Linked DNA regions of Methylomonas sp. 11b. The protein of the gene in region 1 binds, or shares a complex with, the protein of each later gene. Links are inferred from orthologs where the notes say so. Each region holds a gene or a part of one and is shown in the gene's direction. Other genes may lie near its edges.

Evidence for each region.
Region 2: the proteins of holA (region 1) and dnaX are in contact, whole or in part, in a cryo-EM structure (PDB 8GIZ), measured with the Escherichia coli proteins. The link is inferred for Methylomonas sp. 11b from one-to-one orthologs.
Region 3: the proteins of holA (region 1) and METH11B_RS0110615 are in contact, whole or in part, in a cryo-EM structure (PDB 8GIZ), measured with the Escherichia coli proteins. The link is inferred for Methylomonas sp. 11b from one-to-one orthologs.
Region 4: the proteins of holA (region 1) and dnaN are in contact, whole or in part, in a cryo-EM structure (PDB 8GIZ), measured with the Escherichia coli proteins. The link is inferred for Methylomonas sp. 11b from one-to-one orthologs.

Annotation. Positions count from the first base shown.
Region 1 is NZ_KI911557.1:1,640,262-1,643,270, reverse strand. The notes cover bases 31-2,966. They hold holA (DNA polymerase III subunit delta), read left to right. Parts: upstream 31-959; coding sequence 960-1,973; downstream 1,974-2,966. Other genes in these bases: pepA (flocculation-associated PEP-CTERM protein PepA), read right to left, coding at 2,046-2,858; METH11B_RS0107750 (LPS-assembly lipoprotein LptE), read left to right, coding at 454-957; leuS (leucine--tRNA ligase), read left to right, coding at 31-431. In the rest of the region: more of leuS, read left to right, coding at 1-30. UniProt on the Escherichia coli protein: Part of the beta sliding clamp loading complex, which hydrolyzes ATP to load the beta clamp onto primed DNA to form the DNA replication pre-initiation complex.
Region 2 is NZ_KI911557.1:3,748,713-3,751,777, forward strand. Bases 74-3,065 are described here. They hold dnaX (DNA polymerase III subunit gamma/tau), read left to right. Parts: upstream 74-766; coding sequence 767-2,365; downstream 2,366-3,065. Other genes in these bases: sppA (signal peptide peptidase SppA), read left to right, coding at 74-521; METH11B_RS0117985 (YbaB/EbfC family nucleoid-associated protein), read left to right, coding at 2,383-2,706; recR (recombination mediator RecR), read left to right, coding at 2,709-3,065. In the rest of the region: more of sppA, read left to right, coding at 1-73. UniProt on the Escherichia coli protein: Part of the beta sliding clamp loading complex, which hydrolyzes ATP to load the beta clamp onto primed DNA to form the DNA replication pre-initiation complex.
Region 3 is NZ_KI911557.1:2,201,716-2,204,788, reverse strand. The notes cover bases 24-3,023. They hold METH11B_RS0110615 (DNA polymerase III subunit delta'), read left to right. Parts: upstream 24-1,022; coding sequence 1,023-2,024; downstream 2,025-3,023. Other genes in these bases: METH11B_RS0110605 (TatD family hydrolase), read left to right, coding at 2,430-3,023; METH11B_RS0110610 (PilZ domain-containing protein), read left to right, coding at 2,029-2,382; tmk (dTMP kinase), read left to right, coding at 398-1,030; mltG (endolytic transglycosylase MltG), read left to right, coding at 24-401. In the rest of the region: more of mltG, read left to right, coding at 1-23; more of METH11B_RS0110605, read left to right, coding at 3,024-3,073. UniProt on the Escherichia coli protein: Part of the beta sliding clamp loading complex, which hydrolyzes ATP to load the beta clamp onto primed DNA to form the DNA replication pre-initiation complex.
Region 4 is NZ_KI911557.1:3,150,024-3,153,029, forward strand. Bases 38-2,970 are described here. They hold dnaN (DNA polymerase III subunit beta), read left to right. Parts: upstream 38-918; coding sequence 919-2,022; downstream 2,023-2,970. Other genes in these bases: dnaA (chromosomal replication initiator protein DnaA), read left to right, coding at 38-729; recF (DNA replication/repair protein RecF), read left to right, coding at 2,037-2,970. Outside these bases: more of dnaA, read left to right, coding at 1-37; more of recF, read left to right, coding at 2,971-3,006. UniProt on the Escherichia coli protein: Confers DNA tethering and processivity to DNA polymerases and other proteins. Acts as a clamp, forming a ring around DNA (a reaction catalyzed by the clamp-loading complex) which diffuses in an ATP-independent manner freely and bidirectionally along dsDNA.

The DNA of each region.
Region 1 (3,009 bases):
CGCGTCGCCACACCTTTAACACCGCGATTGCCGCCAACATGGAGTTGGTTAACGCGTTGAATAAATTTGATGACGATAGTGCCAATGGCAGGGCAACTCGCCAGGAAGTGCTGGAAGCCATCGTCTTGATGCTGGCCCCGATTATTCCGCATGCGTCACAAGAGCTGTGGAACGAGTTGGGCCACAACGATGACATCGTGGTGGCGGCATGGCCGGTTATTGATGAATCGGCGTTACAGCAGGATGCTATCGAAATGGTGGTGCAGGTCAATGGCAAGTTGCGCGGGAAATTATCGGTAGCGGCGACGGCTTCCAAAGAGCAAGTCGAAGCGCTGGCTCTGGCTGACGAGAACGTGCAGCGTTATCTGGAAGGTAAGCCGGTGAAAAAGCTGATTGTAGTGCCGCAAAAACTGGTGAATATCGTTGTTTAAACGCTGGATTTTCGAGAATCAGATGATGAATCACTTGAGCCGAATGGTCTTGGCCGGGGTATTGGTGCTGCTGGTTGGCTGCGGATACCATCTACGTGGCTCGATAGAGATGCCGGAAGTGCTGAAAAACATGTATGTGTTTGGCGCCTCCGTGCCCTTACAGGGCGAACTGCAAGCCATCATGAAGGCTTCGAAAGGCAAAATCGTCGGCTCCCCCAACGATGCCGGCGTGGTGGTCAAGGTGCTACGGGAAGACATGCGTAACCGGGTACTGACCATCGGCTCAACTGGTAAATCCAGCGAATCCGAACTGGAATATTATCTGCGCTTTCAATTTTTCGACAGTAAGGAAAATGCGCTGATGGACGAGCAAGTGATCGAAATTTCCAGGGAGTTTTTCAACGACCAAACCGCGGTGCTGGCGAAAGGCAACGAAGAACAATTGATTCGCAACGAAATCTATAAACAAGTGGCGCGGATGATATTAGCCAGAGCCAGGATAGCCGTCGATACGCAGAAAAAATAAGTATGCGCCTAAAGCTTGACCAGTTAACTGCCGCCTTACACAAAGAGCTGGTACCGGTTTATCTGGTTAGTGGTGATGAGCCTTTACAACTTGGCGAAGCAGCGGACGACATTCGGCGCGCGGCGCGCGAGGCTGGTTTTTCCACTCGCGAGGTCATTGCTATCGATACCGGCAACGAGTGGCCGCAATTGACCCTAGAAGCCGAATCACTTTCCATCTTTTCTGACAAAAAGCTCATCGATTTGCGCTTGCCTTCCGGCAAGCCGGGTTTGGAAGGCAGTAAAGCCCTAAGCGCGTATTGTCAGCGTCCGCCCAACGATACAATATTGCTAATCACGGCCGGTAAGCTGGATAGTGCGGCGCAGAAGTCGCAATGGTTTCAGGCCTTGGATAAAGTTGCGTGCATCGTGCAGGTCTGGCCGTTACAAGGACCGGAGTTGTTGCAGTGGTTGCAGCGCAGGGCGGAGCGGAAGGGCATGCATTTGGAAGCGGATGCGCTAAAAAGTCTGGCAGTGCGAGTCGAGGGCAACTTGCTGGCCGCGGCCCAGGAGCTTGAAAAACTGTATATCTTGCATGGGGCTAATCGTATCAACAAATCCATGGTTGAGGACGATGTGGCTGACAGCGCTCGCTTCGACGTGTTTAAATTGATGGATGCTTTGTTGTCGGGCAAGGTGAATCGAGCGGTTAAAATTCTCGCCGGGCTCAAAGCGGAAGGCGTCGCGGCGCCGGTGGTACTGTGGGCTATTAGCCGCGAAGCGCGAACGCTGGTTAATATCAAGACGGAATTGAAACGCGGCGGCAACCCAGAAGTTCTCTATAAAAAATATCAGATATGGGACAAGCGCAAGCAGTTGGTGCATGAGGCCTTGCAGAGGTTGAAGAGCAAGGAATTGCAGGATATTTTGCAAGCCAGCGCCAACGTAGATTGCCAAATCAAAGGCCAGATTACCGGCGACGAATGGGAGGGCTTGTTTAGGATTTGTTTGTTGTTTTCGAAGAGGTTACTGCTTTAGGTGCCGATCCAGAATCAATTCGTCGCCCCAGCGCTACTATTGCTTGGGCGACGAATTCGATGTACTTAGAGCTTAAGTAGCGAAAGTTTTACGTTTGCCCGCAGTCATCAAGCCGATCAGGCCCGTGCCAAACAGCCACACAGCAGCAGGTACAGGTACTGCTGTCAATTGGATCGAGCCATCTACGGCAGCAAGTACGCCGGTGCTTTTGTTTTGGCCCAAAACGCTATTAATTCCCGACAGCAAAGATGAATTGTTCAAATTGATCGAAAAAATTGAGTGGCCGCCGGTTATGCCTGGGGTGTAGACGTTGGAATCGTAGCTACCAAAAATACCGGAAAAATTTAAATCCAGTTGCTCGGCGCCTACGCCTGCTGGCGATATGACCCCGGAACCGCCGGTTACGGTGCCGGATAAAATTGCAGCTCCGTTGTTGAAGCCGCTATCGCCCGTAAAACTGTAATCGGGTGTCGTGTCAAAATACAGGTTAACTGCTCCGCCCGAGAAGCTGAAGGATTGGAAACCTGAGAAATTACTGTAGGTCCCGTTCAGGGTCGCAGCCACAGTCAATTCAAAACCCGAACCCGCGCCGGAGATATTCAATTCTGGTACATTGATGCCGGCATTGTTCAGGAAATGACCATCCACCATAGTTTGGAAATAAGCAGTAAAGGTGTTTGCACTGGTAAATTGCACTAAGGTAATGCCTGAACCAAAATCGTAAGTATCAAATGGGCCTACTATCGCTTCGTCGCCAGTAGCGTCAGGCGCGGCTGTATAATTCGCCGTTCCGGCCCATGTACTCGCCATTGAAACAGGAGCCACCAAGCTTAATCCCGCAGCCAGAAGCATGGTTTGCTTTAAACGATTTGTGAAAATATTCATATTTAAACAACCTCAAAAAATAAAAAATTACTCCCCCTCATTAGAGGCTTATACCTGTTTTTGTTATTCAATTCAAATAACCATTCTATTACACCGTTTGATCGTTGGAAGAATACGGATTACAAGCGGTGCGCCGCAGGTTTTATGCAAT
Region 2 (3,065 bases), 2.1 Mb from region 1 along the record:
CATCCGGCGGTTATTATGTTGCTTCGGCTACCGACAAGATATTCGTGAATCAGGCCAGTATCATCGGCTCTATCGGCGTAATCATGAATGGCTTCGGTTTTACCGATGTGTTGGACAAACTGGGCGTGGAGCGGCGCTTGTTGACCGCCGGCGCGCACAAAGCCATGCTCGATCCGTTCTCGCCGGTCAATCAGCAAGAAAGCAAGCATATGCAGTCATTGCTGGATCAAGTACACCAACAATTCATCGGTGCGGTGCGGGAAGGACGCGGCAAACGTTTGAAGGAAGTCGAAGCGCCGGAGATGTTCTCCGGGCTGATTTGGACCGGTACGGAAGGCGTCAGGCTGGGGTTGGCGGACGATTTCGGCAGCGTTGATAGTGTCGCGCGCGACCAGTTCGGCACCGAGGAAAAAGTAAACTTTACCCCGCAGGAGCGCTTGATCGACCGCTTGGCCGGCAAGTTCGGCGCCTCGTTCGGTCATGCCATTGCCAGCAGTTTGCCTATTCCGGCAATACAGTAGCCGAGGGGCGTTGTCGGAGTTATTTACTTAATTTTGGCAAGACAGTTGCTTATCTGTTGGCTTTTATGGATAATGCGCAACTCTTCAGCGTCTTGCTGATGTTTTATGGTTACTGTGTCGGTCCTCTCGCAACGATACGCTGTAAACCCCGCCAGGTCCGGAAGGAAGCAACGGTAGCAGCGGACTCGTGTGCCGGGATGTGGCTGGCGCAGTAGCCGCCCAACTCTTGCCTTTCCGCGTTGCTAATGGCTTATCAGGTTCTTGCCAGAAAATGGCGTCCCAGCAACTTCACCCAGCTTGTCGGTCAGGAGCATGTCAGCCAATCGCTAATGCACGCCTTGCAACATGATAGATTGCATCATGCCTATCTGTTCACCGGCACGCGCGGCGTTGGCAAAACCACGGTGGCGCGGATTCTCGCCAAAGCCATCAACTGCGAAAATCTGAAAGATTTTAATCCCTGCGGCGAATGCCAGGTGTGCCGGGATTTCGAACAGGGCCGGTTTATGGACTTGATCGAAGTCGATGCCGCCTCCCGCACCAAAGTCGAAGATACCCGCGATCTGCTCGACAACGCTCAGTACGCCCCCAATCAAGGTCGCTACAAAGTCTATTTGATCGACGAAGTGCACATGCTGTCCGGGCATAGCTTTAACGCCCTGTTAAAGACCCTGGAAGAGCCGCCGCCGCACGTCAAGTTTCTGCTGGCTACTACCGATCCGCATAAAATTCCGGTCACGGTATTGTCGCGCTGCTTGCAATTCAATTTGAAGCGGCTGTTGCCGGAGCAAATCGATGCGCAGATGCAGTTTATTTTGGGCCAGGAGCAAATCGCTTTCGAGCCTGCTGCGCTAAAAATGTTGGGCCGAGCCGCCGACGGCAGCTTGCGAGATGGCTTGAGTCTGCTGGATCAGGCTATCGTTTACGGTAGCGGCAGCGTCGCCACGGAAGCGGTGATCGGCATGCTCGGTACCGTCGCGCAGCAACCCATCGACGATATTTTGCAAGCGCTGGCTGCTGGTGATGCGCGGAGGTTACTGGCAAAAATTGCCGATGTGGCGGAATTGACGCCCGATTTTGCAGATATTTTGCAACAGATGCTGCGAGTGTTGCATCGGGTAGCGCTGTTACAGCAAATGCCGGATTTCGTCGATCAGGAATTCGATAAACAGTTACTGGATACGCTGGCCCAGAGCTTATTGCCGGAAGATGTGCAACTGTATTATCAGATTTGTTTGATCGGCCAACGCGATCTGCCGCTGGCGCCCGATCCGCGCAGCGGGTTTGAAATGGTGATGTTGCGGATGCTGACTTTTCGGCCGCAAGCCGCAGAAGCGCAAGCGCTTGAGCCCATCAAACCGGTTGTCGTTAAACCGAATGCTAGTGTATCGGCGCCGGCTGCGGCGGTGGCGACCGAGGCCAGGCATATCGACGAGCCGCGTCCTACATCGGTCTCGCAAACTACCAATCCGGGCAATTGGACCGAGATTATCGCTGCGTTGAATATCAGCGGCCGTACCCGCGAACTTGCGAATAATTGCGTGTTGGACGGTATAGACGACAGCAGTTGTCGCTTGCTGCTCGATCCGAGCTTCCAGCAGATCGGTACTAAAGCCGAGGACAATCTAAGGGTAGCGTTGCAAAATTATTACGGTAAACCCTTAAAACTGGTCATAAGCAAGCAAGCAGAGCAGCAAATGACGCCTGCGCTGGAAATTCAAAAAGCCCGCGAAGATCGGCAGCAAGCGGCGGTGGATAGCATTAACACCGATGAAAATGTACAGGCTTTGAAAGACACCTTTGGCGCCAGAATCATGCCTGGTAGTATCGAACCGCTGAATTAAATATTGGAGAGACGATGATGAAAAATGCGCTAGCGGGCATCATGCAACAAGCCCAAAAAATGCAGGACAACTTAAAAAAAGCCCAGGAAGAACTGGGGGCGATGGAAGTACACGGCGAATCCGGCGGCGGCTTGGTGACGATTGTGATGACCGGCAAACGCGAGGTGCGTAAGGTCAGTATCGATCCATCCCTGGTCGGCGACGACAAGGATATGCTGGAAGACTTGGTGGCGGCGGCGATCAACGACGCCGTGCATAAAGTCGGCAAAATGAAAAAAGAAAAAATGGCCGACGTCACAGCCGGCATCCCGATTCCGCCCGGTTTCCAAATGCCGTTCTAAACATGCAAAACCAGGGTTTGCTGAAAGAGTTGATCCAAAGCCTGTGCTGCCTGCCCGGCGTCGGGCCGAAATCGGCGCAACGCATGGCTTTTCATCTGTTGCAGCGCAACCGCGACGGCGGCATGCAGCTAAGCAAAATGCTTGCGAAAGCCATCGCCGAAGTCGGCCACTGCCGCGAGTGTCGGACCTTGACCGAAGCGGAATTGTGCGAGGTCTGCGCCAACCCGTTACGCGATTCGGAAACCTTGTGTGTAGTCGAAAGTCCGGCCGATGTATGGGTGATCGATCAAGCTACCACCTTCAAAGGCAAATACTTTGTGCTGCATGGCCGCTTGTCGCCGTTGGATGGCATCGGTCCC
Region 3 (3,073 bases), 560 kb from region 1 along the record:
TGCCGTTGGAAAATCCGTACGAGGCTTTGATTTTGGCATCTATCGTCGAAAAGGAGACCGGCGCCGGCGAAGAGCGGAGAAAAATCGCCGGGGTATTTGCTCGGCGCTTGAAGAAAGGCATGTTGTTGCAAACCGACCCGACTGTCATCTACGGCATGGGCGATGACTACCACGGTGATATCCGGCATAAGGATTTGCGCGAACATACACCCTACAACACCTACGTCATCGAAGGACTGCCGCCTACACCGATTGCGATGCCTGGTAAGCAAGCCATCGTTGCTGCTTTACATCCCGATAATAGCGATGCCTTGTTTTTTGTCGCCCGCGGCAATGGCCGCCATGCCTTTTCTTCGACCTTGGCGGAACACGAAAAATACGTCGATCAATATCAACGATGACACGCGGACGATTTATCACGCTGGAAGGTGGCGAAGGCGTCGGCAAGTCCACCAATCTGCAATTTATCAAGCAACTGTTGGAAGAACGGGGTATTCCCTTCGTGCTGACGCGTGAGCCGGGCGGCACCGGCATTGCCGAAAAGATTCGTGGGATTTTGTTGGAACGGCAAGCGGAAAGTTTGACCGAGCAGGCCGAGTTGTTGCTGGTATTCGCGGCCCGCGCCCAACATATTCAACAGGTGATTTTGCCAGCTTTGCAGCAAGGGCAGTGGGTGGTGTGTGACCGTTTTACTGATGCCACCTATGCCTACCAAGGTGGTGGCCGGAATATGGATCTGCAAACCATCGCTTGGTTGGAAAAAGCCGTACAAGGTACCCTGAGGCCGGATTTGACATTTGTGTTCGACGCGCCGATAGAAGTCGGTATGCTGCGCGCCAAGCACAGAGGCGAGTTGGACCGCTTCGAAACCGAACAGTTGGCGTTTTTCGACCGGGTCCGGCAAACGTATTTACAACGCGCCGCCACGGATTTGCAGCGCTATAAGATCATCGATGCCAGCTTACCGTTAAGCGAAGTGCAGCAGCAATTGCGCCGCGAGTTGGCGGGATTGTGGGGCATTAATGCCTAGCCGAATCGGGCTTTATCCCTGGCAACACGAGAACTGGCGGCAGTTGCACGGTTATATCGAACAGCAACGCATCCCGCAAGCCTTGCTGTTTTCCGGTGCGGTCGGGCAGGGCAAACAGCATTTGGCCGAGTATTATGCACGGACCTTGTTGTGTCACGCGCCGTTAGCCGATGCTAGCGCGTGCGGTCATTGTGTCGGTTGCAATTTATTCGATGCGCAAACTAATCCCGATTTTTTGATGATAGCGCCCGACGAACCCGGCAAAGCCATCGGTATCGATAAAATCAGGCAACTGATTGTGAAGCTGGCTTTGAAACCGCAGTACGATCATGCCTATAGAGTCGTGATCATTCAGCCGGCTGACGCATTGAACACAGCTTCGGCGAATGCGTTTTTGAAGTGTCTGGAAGAGCCGACCGAACGGACTTGTTTGTTGTTGATCAGCGAGCAACCGAGCCGATTGCCGGCGACAATCCGTAGCCGTTGCCAGAAAATCGATTGCGCAACGCCCGCGCGCGAACTGGCGATGCTATGGTTGCAGCAGCAGGGTGTCGGAGAACAAACCGAGTTGTTATTAAAACTGGCCCAAGGCTCGCCGCTGTTGGCTAAGCATTACGCCGAACAGAATATGATTCAGCTCAGGCAGCAGTATTTCGAGGCTTGGTTGCAGATTGCGCAAGGCAAGGAAAATTTGTTGACGGTAGCCGAGCTCTGGCAAAAGCAGGAAAAAATCGATTTGGCAGTGGTTTTGCTGTGGATGGCAAGCTGGGTCGCGGACATAGTCAAATACGCGTACCGGGCGGAATCGCCGGCGCTTGCCAATCCGGATCTGAAAAATGCCTTGCAAGCCCTTGCCGAGCGGCTAGAATTGAAACGCCTATATCGGTTTTACGATAATGTGCTTACCACCAAGTCGCAACTGAACACGCAACTTAATAAACAATTGATGGTCGAGCAGCTATTGATTAGTTGGTCGCAACTGAATAGACAATAAGCGTATGGCAGAATCAGCAGCACCCAGACAAGGTATCTTGTCCTTATCGATCAAGGATAAAAATGCGCTGTATGCGGCGTACATGCCGTTCGTGAAAAACGGCGGTTTGTTTATTCCGACCAAGCGCGAATACGAGATGGGTGAGGAAGTGTTCATGTTGCTGAACTTAATGGACGAAACCGAGCGCTTGCCGATTGCCGGCAAAATTATCTGGAAGACCCCGGCGGGTGCCGAGGGCTACCGTGCAGCCGGCATTGGCGTGCAATTTAGTGATCAGGATGGCGGTGCGGCGCGTAACAAAATTGAAACCTATTTGGCTGGCGCATTAGAATCTGATCGTTCCACGCATACCATGTAAACTGTTTGGCGGGCGGGCTTTGCCGCTGTCTTTACTTTCCTAAACTCATGTTTATCGACTCACACTGTCATCTCGACCGTATCGATTTAGCGCCCTACGCTAATGATTTCAATACCTTTGTGCAAGCGGCTCGCGCGGCCAAGGTCCGGCATATGCTGTGTATTGCCATCGATATGGAAGCCTATCCGGCCATGCTGGAGCAAGTCATGCCGTATTCGGATATCTCCTTGTCGGTGGGCGTGCATCCTAATGTTCATGATGGGCGTGAGCCCACGCTAGATGATTTGCTACAGTTGGCCGATAACGAAAAAGTGATCGCCATTGGTGAGACGGGACTGGACTATTTTCGTAGCGAAGGCGATCTGGAATGGCAGTTTGAACGGTTTCGCACCCATATTGCCGCAGCCAAGACACTCAACAAGCCTTTAATTATCCATACCCGCGAAGCTGGCCACGATTCCTTGGATGTGCTGCGGGAAGAAGGCGCGGATCAGGTTGGGGGCATCATTCACTGCTTTACCGAGGATTGGGCGTATGCGGAAAAAGCTTTGGATTTGAATTTCTATATCTCTTTTTCAGGCATCGTGACCTTCAAGAACGCGGAAGCCATCAAGGATGTGGCGCGTAAAATACCAGCCGACCGTTTTCTGATTGAAACCGACTCGCCGTATCTCGCGCCGGTGCCGTATCG
Region 4 (3,006 bases), 1.5 Mb from region 1 along the record:
TACCGCAGCATCGATATTTTATTGATGGACGACATCCAATTTCTGGCCGGTAAGGAACGTTCGCAGGAAGAGTTCTTCCACACCTTTAACAACCTGCTGGATAACAAACATCAGGTGGTTTTGACCTGCGATAAGTATCCGAAAGAAATCGATGGCTTGGAAGACCGTTTGAAATCGCGCTTCGGTTGGGGCTTGCCGGTGGCGATAGAACCGCCGGATCTGGAAACTCGTGCGGCGATTTTGATCAAAAAAGCGCAACAAGTTGGCGTGGATCTGGATCAAGACATAGCCTTCTTCATTGCGAAACGCATACCTTCCAATGTTAGAGATTTGGAAGGTGCGTTGCGTAGAGTAGTAGCCAACTCGCAATTTACCGGTCGCGATATCACCTTGGAATTTACCAAGGAAGCGCTGCACGATTTGATCAGCTTGCAAGACAAGTTGATCAGTATCGACAACATTCAAAAAACCGTAGCCGACTATTTCAAGATTAGAGTGGCCGATTTATCGTCAAAAAACCGCAAACAATCCATCACCCGTCCTAGACAAGTAGCTATGTGCCTGGCCAGAGAACTGACCTCGCACAGTTATCCGGAAATTGGCGATGCTTTTGGTGGACGCGACCACACTACCGTCATCAATGCCTGCAAGCGTGTGGCTGAGTTGAAAGACGACGATGTGAAGATGGCGGAAGATTACAAAAACCTGTTGAGAACCTTATCGCATTAATTGCGTGTAAGTTGTGGATAAAGTGTGCCGAAAATAGCCTATCCAGCTTATCCAAAAACCCCATACAAGCTAAAACGGTATCTGACAACAATGTTTGATACATGCTAAGATTTTGATTTAAATTAGATAAAACCGGTTTTCCACAGCTTTTTGTTTACTTAGTAGTAACAATATATAAAAGATATTTATATGAAATTTATTATTAGCAGAGATCAAATCTTGCCACCGCTGCAACAAATCGTCAGCGTTATCGAGAAACGGCAGACCATGCCGATTCTGTCCAATGTGTTGTTGCAGGCTAGCGACGAGCAGTTGGTGATGACCGGTACAGATACGGAAATTCAGATTGTTGCTAAGTTAAATATCGAATCAATAGCGCATTCCGGGGAAATAACGGTTCCTGCTAGAAAGTTTCTGGATATTTGCCGCTTATTACCAAACGGCGCGGAAATTCACTTTGAATTGCAAGACGATAAAGTTAAGGTCGTTTCCGGCCGCAGCCGGTTTTCTTTGAGTACTTTACCGGCGGAACATTATCCGGAGTTCAACGAGTCCGAGTTTGAACATAGCTTTTTGCTCAATGCCGGCAAATTCAAGAAAGCGCTGGATAAAACCGTGTTTTGCATGGCCAATCAGGACGTACGCTATTACTTGAACGGCTTGTTACTGAATGTCAGCAATTCCAAACTTAAACTGGTCGCGTCCGATGGCCATCGTTTGTCGATTTATGAAGACGATATTGGCCAAGCGACCGGCTATGAATCCCGCATCATCATGCCCAGAAAAGCGGTGCAGGAATTGAGTCGTTTGCTGGACGATGCAGACGCAGAATTGAACATCCAGTTTTCCAGCAACAACATCCGAATTTATTACAAGGATGTAGTGTTCTCGTCAAAGCTGATCGATGCCAAATTCCCGGATTTCAGTAAAGTGTTCAATCAAAGTTTTATGAGTCCGTTGTTGATCCAAAAACAAGTCTTGAGAGATGCGTTAACGCGGGTAGCGATTCTGTCCAATGAAAAGTACAAAGGTGTGACTTTCGATATTTCCGGCGATTTGTTGAAACTCAGTACCCATAATCCCGAGCATGACGAGGCCGAGGAAGAATTGATCATCGATTATCAAGGCGAGCCGTTGAGCATCTCGTTTAATTCGCAATATATGCTGGATGCAGTATCCAACTTGGATTCAGAAATGGCGGTGCTGACCATAGCCGGCAACGCCAGCAGTTGTTTCATCGAAGAACCTGAACAACCTTTGTTTAAATTTATTGTCATGCCAATGCGGATGTAGGTCGTTTAGCGATTATGACCTTGTTAAAGCTGGATGTGCTGTCGGTTAGAAACATCCATTCCGCAAGCATCTCGCCGTCGCCCGCCATTAATTTGATCACCGGCGCCAATGCCAGCGGCAAGAGTTCGCTGCTGGAAGCCATTTTTATTTTGGGTAGATCTCGCTCGTTTAGAACTACCCATACCAAGCAGGCCATTGCTTTCGAGCAGTCGCAATTGACCGTTTCCGCGCAAAATCGGGAACAGTCCGGTTCGGTCAGTACGCTGGGGATACAGATTGATAACAAACAGTGCCAGATCCGCATCGATCAGGAAGATCGACAAAAAGCTGATTTGGCGTACGCATTGCCAGTGCAATTGATTCATCCCAAGAGTTATCGCTTGCTAGACTCCGGACCGCAAATCCGTAGAGAGTTTTTGGATTGGGGTATTTTTAATCAACACAAAAACTTTTTGCCCTGTTGGCGCAAGTTTAATAAGGCTTTGCAACAACGTAATGCTTTGTTGAAAACCCGGCAACTGAAACAGCTTCCGGCTTGGGATAAGGAACTTGTGGAATATGGGCAGGTGATTAACGAGTTTCGTTTGGCCTATGTAGCAAGCTTGCAACCGGTGTTTTTAGAAATGGCTAGCCACTTCTTAAATAAGGAGGATGTTGATTTACGCTTCTTGCCCGGCTGGGATGATAGGCAATCCCTAGACTTAATTTTGAAAAACGATCTGGTGCGAGACATACGCTACGGCTTTACCCATAGCGGACCGCACCGAGCGGACTTTCAGACTTACCAAAACAAAAGACTGGCTAAAGACTATCTGTCACGCGGACAACAAAAGCTCTTAGTTTTGGCACTTATGTTGGCACAAGTGACCTTATTGAATCAGGAAAGCCCATATTCCTGCTGCATCTTAATAGACGACCTCGCGTCCGAATTGGATACAGAAAACCGGGCAAAATTGATAAAATACCTCGCTGGATTGAACTGCC